3 regions of the Alteromonas sp. 4NS20-0143 genome follow, and region 2 is predicted to be linked to each of the others. Evidence: predicted binding sites of a transcription regulator. Region 2 holds the regulator's gene; each other region holds the start of a gene.
What was found. Region 2 encodes LexA, which represses DNA repair genes until DNA is damaged. Its sites were predicted from a motif close to TACTGTATNNNNATACAGTA; they were not measured.
Positions count from the first base shown of each region.

Region 1 (2,260 bases), on a different contig from region 2:
GTCCTAAAGGTGATTTTTCAGTGGGAATAATGGCATGATGAGCGCTAACTTTGGCATTATTCCACGCTTTGGACTTAATTGAAGTATCTGCTTGTTGAGCCGCACTAGAAAACGCTAACTCTGCTTTGGCAAGCATGGCCACAATGGACTTCGACAAGGAGAATTGCTCGCTGGGAAGGTATCGGCAGTCTGAGCGAGGATAGGTAATGAGCTTGTGTTTTTCATAAAGAGACTGACACACATCAAGCACCAGCTTGGCGTTCATACCAAATTGCTTAGCCGCATCAATTTGCAGCGTTGAAAGGTTGTAAGGTAAAGGGGCGTTCAGCTTTTTCTGCTGCTTTTTAATATCATCAATGGTTGCAGGTTGATTCGATATCCTTCCTACCACATTTTCAGCTAGCCCTTTTGAAAGAACTCTCCCCTCATCATCCATATAAGACTGACACGCCTCGCTCGGCTGCCACTTTGCGGTAAACTGTTGCTGTGAAGGCGTGTTTATGTGAGCTAACACCTCGTAAAAAGGCTTCGATACGAAATTGTTAATTTCCTTATCTCTATTCACCACCAGCCCCAATATGGGCGTTTGCACTCGCCCTACAGAAAGCACCCCTTGATAACCAACTTTACCACCCTGAATGGTATAGGCTCGCGTTAGGTTAATACCGTATAACCAGTCGGCGCGGCTTCTTGCCAATGCTGATACCGAAAGAGGAATAAAATGCTTATTAGGTTGCAGCTGGTTTAATGAGCGCTTTACCGCGGGTAAGTTTAAATCGCTGATAAGTAAGCGCTGCATACTGTCGCGCTTTTGCGGAGTTACGTTGAGATAATCGATAACCTCATCAACCAGAAGTTGCCCTTCCCTGTCTGGGTCGCCAGCATGAATAATTTGGCTACACTGCTTCACAAATTTACGAATAATCGCTAACTGGCTTTTTGTTTTATATTTTGGTTTTAGTTGCCACTGATTAGGGATAATAGGTAGGTGTTCTAACTGCCATTTCTTAAACTTTTCATCGTAACTATCGGGGTCTGCTTGCTCGAGAATATGGCCCACACACCACGTAACTACATCGCCACTAGCTGTTTCGATATAACCTTGATGCTTTTTTTGAGGTTTAGGTAAGGCCTCTGCAATGGCTCTTCCTAGGCTAGGCTTCTCGGCAATGTATAACTTCATCGGCTCTATTTAGCATATTATCTTGAGTGGATGGTGCATGTTTGACTACATGCGAAAACGTTTTATAAAAGCTGCGTGCGAATCTACAATTGAAACTTTTTCTGTAGCTATATGTGACTGCATTCAACTACCTGTAACTACTCACATGAAAACACGTTTAAAAGTGCTTCATTATGTCTATCGCCATAATAAATAACCACTGTCATTATATCCAGTTATTTCTATCAGGCAGCGTTTTAGTAGCCTAGTTTAGTCGCATTAGTTTAGAAGCTTGGTTTAATCGCCTAGTTTTGAAGCATAGTTTTGAAGCATATAAGGTCACAGCTTGCCCATACACCATTTTGCTACAAGGCCCGTCGCGATTGTAATAACCACACTGGTCAGCGTACCTAACAACACGTACTCAGTAAGCTTTTTGTCTTCACTCTTTGTTAAATCGCCGAACCTAAAGATGGACTTTGCCGCAATTAAAAAGCCAATTGCAGCAAATTGGTTCAACAGCACAAAAGTAAGAATAAGTAGTCGCTCTAAATACCCAATACGCTGACCCGCCATGGCTAAGGTGCGCTGCACGGGAAGCTGCACTAATTCGCTGGTGCGTTTAGGGTTGGTCAGCTCATCAAGCTCTTTGGTCCATGGCGAAAGCAGCTGTTTTATAAAAATAGAAGTAGGACTTAAAATAATTAAATAAGCGAGCAGCAGTACCAAATGGTGATAGTTTATGGCGTAAATATGCTGCAGTAATGGCATGAACTGTTGTGTTAACAGCGCCCACAAGATGATAGCAACAGTAATATGCGCAGCTTGATCGATAACAAAAGCAAAGGTGGTTGGGCTAGCGTAAGACTTAACTGCGTCAATAATGAAATGAGTCACCATTACGCCAATAGCCACTAAAAATAGTGGTATAAGCTCTATTGCCGTTTCACTTGATGCAGCGCCAGTCTCTTTTGTCGCAAGCGTGGCAAATAAAGATAAAATCAATAAAGCAAAAAATGCCAGCACGCCGTGGAGTAAAGCATGTAAGTACAATGCCGGAGACAGCAGATGTTTAGTATTGCGACTTTTTACCCAGCC
Region 1 is NZ_BAAJLR010000005.1:213,763-216,022, reverse strand. Features, by position in the region: gene AC27HD_RS12580 (DNA topoisomerase III) at 1-1,183, opposite strand, end outside; gene AC27HD_RS12575 (DUF3307 domain-containing protein) at 1,502-2,260, opposite strand, start outside.
Region 1: a site for LexA is predicted at 1,381-1,400, ahead of AC27HD_RS12580 (DNA topoisomerase III). Genes of this name have one in related genera too.

Region 2 (2,260 bases):
TTGAGAAAAAAACAAAAATGGTACACTTGCACACCATTTTGCAGTTGCGGTCTTTAGTGATTTCACTCAGCACCTCCGTAATGGTAGAACCATTAACGCCAAATGTTGTTATGCGCAGTCTCTACCAAGTGGTTTGTGAACGATTAACTCAATACATCGATTTGTAAATTGAATTCAAAGTCATTGTTATTATTTTGTTAAAGCTTGTATAAGAATTGCGCAATAATGGCGTTCCGTCTAGTCTTTTCTGTTAAAAATTTAATGAGACAGTTAAAATTTAATCTAACGCAGTTTGAGCAGTGGGTTTTGTGATGCAGTGTAAAGCGAGGTAAATCAGGGGATAGTCAGGTTATTTGCAGTGAAAACTACACTAATTCTCTAGTAACGGAAAACAACATTTAGTTTCTAAAAATCAATCATTAACCGTGAAAAATTGAACAAATTTCACACAAAGTCAAGGCAATATAATATGTAATATCTTACTAATATTAGATAGAAAGCGTGCGTGGATTTTTATCAGATATAGAAGTGTATTAATGATATTTATAAGCACTGAAAGTCTTAGCTAATAGTGGTTTTATTAAGCATATCAACAAACTTAAGTGCAAAAAAAAGCGGCTATTGAGCCGCTTTCATAATAACGTCATAAAAGGCTACATCCAGTCGGCGTTTCGAATAACGCCAACGGCAATACCTTCAATGGCAAACGGCTCGTTTGCCAAGTCGACTTTAATAGGCGAAAACTCATCGTTTTCAGCATGAAGTAATACTTCTCTACCGCGTCTTTCTAAGCGCTTCACCGTCACGTCTTCGTCAACCCTTGCTACTACAACTTGGCCGTTATGTACATCGGTAGTGCGATGTACTGCTAGTAAGTCGCCATCGAGTATACCAATGTCTTTCATACTCATACCGTTTACGCGAAGCAAAAAGTCTGCGTGAGGCTGGAATAGAGCAGGATCCACTTTATAGTGCGACTCTACGTGTTCTTGAGCAAGAATAGGTTCACCAGCGGCGACTCTACCAATTAACGGTAATCCTTCCTCTTCAACCACTTCTTCTTCAATAGGAACAGTCAGTTTGATACCGCGAGACGTTCCTGGCAAAATTTCAATAACGCCTTTACGCGCAAGTGCCTTAAGATGTTCTTCAGCAGCATTAGCAGACCTAAAACCTAGGTGACGGGCTATTTCTGCACGCGTAGGCGGCATTCCCGTTTCTTGCATGTTTGATTTTATAAGTTCTAAAACTTCAGTTTGTCGAGCTGTGAGTGGGCGCATAAAAGACCTGTCTGTCTATACAGTTCCTGTAAGTATATACACCTAAACATAAATGACAAGCGCAGACACGCTGTCACAAACAAAAAAAGCGACTATCGCTATCAAATATGAAGTTAAAGTATACCAGGCTGCCAGCAGGTGCGGTTTCTACCACTTGACTTAGCCTCGTACAGAGCCTGATCGGCCACCGACAAGTAGGTACTAAAATCGATATCGAAGCAGTCTGACGTATAGCTAACCCCCGTGCTGATAGTAATATTGATTCGATCGTCTTTGTAAACAAGTTGCGCAGCGTTTATAGCCTCCCGAAGACTCTCAAAGGTGCTGTTTACTTCATTAGGGGATTTGTTCACTAACACAATGGCGAATTCTTCACCGCCTAACCTAGCCACAACACCGTGCTCGCTGCAAAAAGAGCGAGTGAGTGATGCAACCTCCTTTAATGCATAGTCGCCAGCATCGTGCCCGTAGGTATCGTTGACACTCTTGAAGTAATCTATGTCGATAATGGCTATGGCAACTTGCTGGTGAGTTCGGGAGATGAGATTACATTCATCTAAGAAAGCTCGTCTGTTTAACAAGCCGGTAAGGGGGTCGGTCATCGCAAGCATACGCAGTTTTTCTTCAGCTTCTGCCCGTGCGGTTTCCAAATCAACCGCATAAAATAAACCTGCTAATGCATCTAAAAACGGCTGGAAAAACGCTGCATCTGACGCTTTGTAAAATTCAAACTTGTTAGCTAAGCCAATCATACCCACAACTTCATCTTTTATCTTAATAGGAAGCCCAAGGAAGCGGTTAATACGAGGGTGGCCTTTAGGGGTGCCTCTTGAGGCGGGATGAGTTTTGGGGGTGTTGCTAATAATCACATCACCGGTTGTAATAACTTTGCCAAACAAATTATCAAAACTTGTGAAGTACAGGTTTCGCTTTTTATACTCTGCGTATTGCGTAAAGCTAGAACTGTCCCACACAATGTC
Region 2 is NZ_BAAJLR010000009.1:53,343-55,602, forward strand. Features, by position in the region: gene coxB (cytochrome c oxidase subunit II) at 1-66, opposite strand, end outside; gene lexA (transcriptional repressor LexA) at 654-1,280, opposite strand; gene AC27HD_RS16090 (sensor domain-containing diguanylate cyclase) at 1,394-2,260, opposite strand, start outside.

Region 3 (2,260 bases), on a different contig from region 2:
AAAAGGTTAGACAGTACTTGGCTAATCCGTTCAGGGTCGCAATGCACCTTACCCTTTACATTGATATCGCATTGTATATTGCACTGCTCATGCAGCAGCGTTAACTCTGACACTGTATGCAGTAAAACGCTATTGAGGTTGTCAACATACTGCGTGTTAAGGGGAATACGACTTCCCATTTTGCCATGGGTGAAATCCATAACATCTGATATCAGCCTAGACATTCTACTTGCACTGTTATCCATACGTGTTAGCACGTTTTTGGCCGTATCGTCCTGGATAATATCAGATAAAAAGTCGATCCCCATTTTTAGTGACGATAGAGGCGTTCTAATATCGTGCCCTAAAATAGCGATGTATTGCTCACGCAACTTAGCTGCCGACTGCTCGTCAAAAAGGGCCGCTTTTGTATCCTCTAGGGCCTCGCTTATTCTGATTTGGCGAGAGATGAGTGCAGCGAAAGAAGATATCTGATTAGTAATAAGTTCGGTTTTAAGCGTTGCAGGACGAGGGTCTAAACCGCAAATAGTGCCAAAAAAATTGCCGTCAGTATCGTATATAGGGTATGAGAAATAGCTTTCAAAGCCATACATTTGTGGGATCGGGCTTTGCTTAAACTCGTCATCTTCAGACGCATGTTCAATAATAATGGGCTGCTGAGAAATTCTTACCGAATTACAGAAGGTGGTTTGTATATCAAGCTTGTCACCTGGGTTCAGATTGAACTCGATACGGTCGAGTACAGAACACATAGTCCATTCTTGTTTGGTTACTCGAGCCACACAAATAAATCGTAATCCTGTTACATCCGCAAGCATTTCCATAATGTGCGGAATAACATCAATAGTTTGTATAACGCTAATATCCTTTGGGACTTTAATGCTCACGGGCAGCTTTCTCCATTTTTGAGTATTCCGTTTCTCAATCTATTCTTTATTCTCAATCTGTTTTTTACTCTCAATTTGTTTCTTAAAAGGCCATTGAAGAAAAAGCAGCATCGCCATGGAATTAGCATTGTCCCCATTCATATGGTGACACTGAACCCTACAAAATAAAAGGTGTTATTTATGTTTATGAAATACCTGTGACGTCCCGAGTGCTCTACACAACGTACATTTTAAAAAGAGAATATTAAATATTATGCAGCGAAGAAGAATTAACCTATCAACTGTTTATTTATACAGTTAAATACTGTACAGTTTTCGAGAACTTAAAAAGAAGGGGACCTACCATGGCCATTACCACACAGTATGTTGTTACGCACAAAGGGGTAGAAAAATTGGTAACTACCGACAAAAAAGAAGCTGATCAGTACGACAAGATGCTCGATGCAGCAGATAACTTAGCGCAATATATCCAAGCGAAGGGTATTGGTCTTGATGACAGCGCGTTAGAAGAACTATCCATCTTGCTGTCTAAAAACAAAGACAAGATCAGTAAAATATTTAAGGGCTCGTCTGCTGAAAGCGTACTGGAAGACGAAAGCGCAGAAGTGGTAAAACTCAAAGCTAACGGCTAGCAAACAGCCGTTAGCACGCGTGCTTTCTACGGTGCTTGCTCCTGCCTTTATATTAAGCTGCCCTAAAGCTAGGGCTCGCTTTCTATGACTTACTATCTCAATAATCTTGTTTAGGGCTGAACATCTAAGACATGTAAGTCACTTCGTTATTCGATAATATAGAAGAATGAAGATTGAGATAGTAGTTAGGAGTTAGCGTGAAAGCAGGCGTTAGTGCAACAGAAAGCCCAAAGACAAACGGTTCTTATAACATTGCCATTGCTATAGATAACGTTAGCTTTTCCCATAACGCTGCTCATAGTGAAAGAGCCCGCCCTTTTATTGAAATAGAGCAGTGGCATTTGTACCGTGGAGAGCATGTGTTTCTTTCCGGCCCATCGGGAAGCGGCAAAAGCACGTTTTTAAACTTGCTAAGCGGCACACTTACACCTGACAGCGGTACAATATCACTCTTGGAACAGCCTTTTTCTGCACTTTCTAATAAGCAGCGGGATCGATTTCGCGCTAACAATATTGGCGTTGTGTTTCAGCAGTTTAATCTCATTCCCTACCTGTCTGTTAAACAAAATATTAAGGCCGCGCTCTATTTTGCCGGTGCAAATATAAAGGACAAAGCCCTTGATGAGCGGATATTGACGCTACTTAACGACTTGCAGCTATCAAACCAACTGTTAAATGCGAAAGCAGACACCCTAAGCGTGGGTCAACAGCAACGCGTTGCCATTGCCCGCGCACTCATCA
Region 3 is NZ_BAAJLR010000006.1:94,514-96,773, forward strand. Features, by position in the region: gene AC27HD_RS13385 (GAF domain-containing sensor histidine kinase) at 1-887, opposite strand, end outside; gene AC27HD_RS13390 (YebG family protein) at 1,232-1,519, shown strand; gene AC27HD_RS13395 (ABC transporter ATP-binding protein) at 1,717-2,260, shown strand, end outside.
Region 3: a site for LexA is predicted at 1,167-1,186, ahead of AC27HD_RS13390 (YebG family protein). Genes of this name have one in related genera too.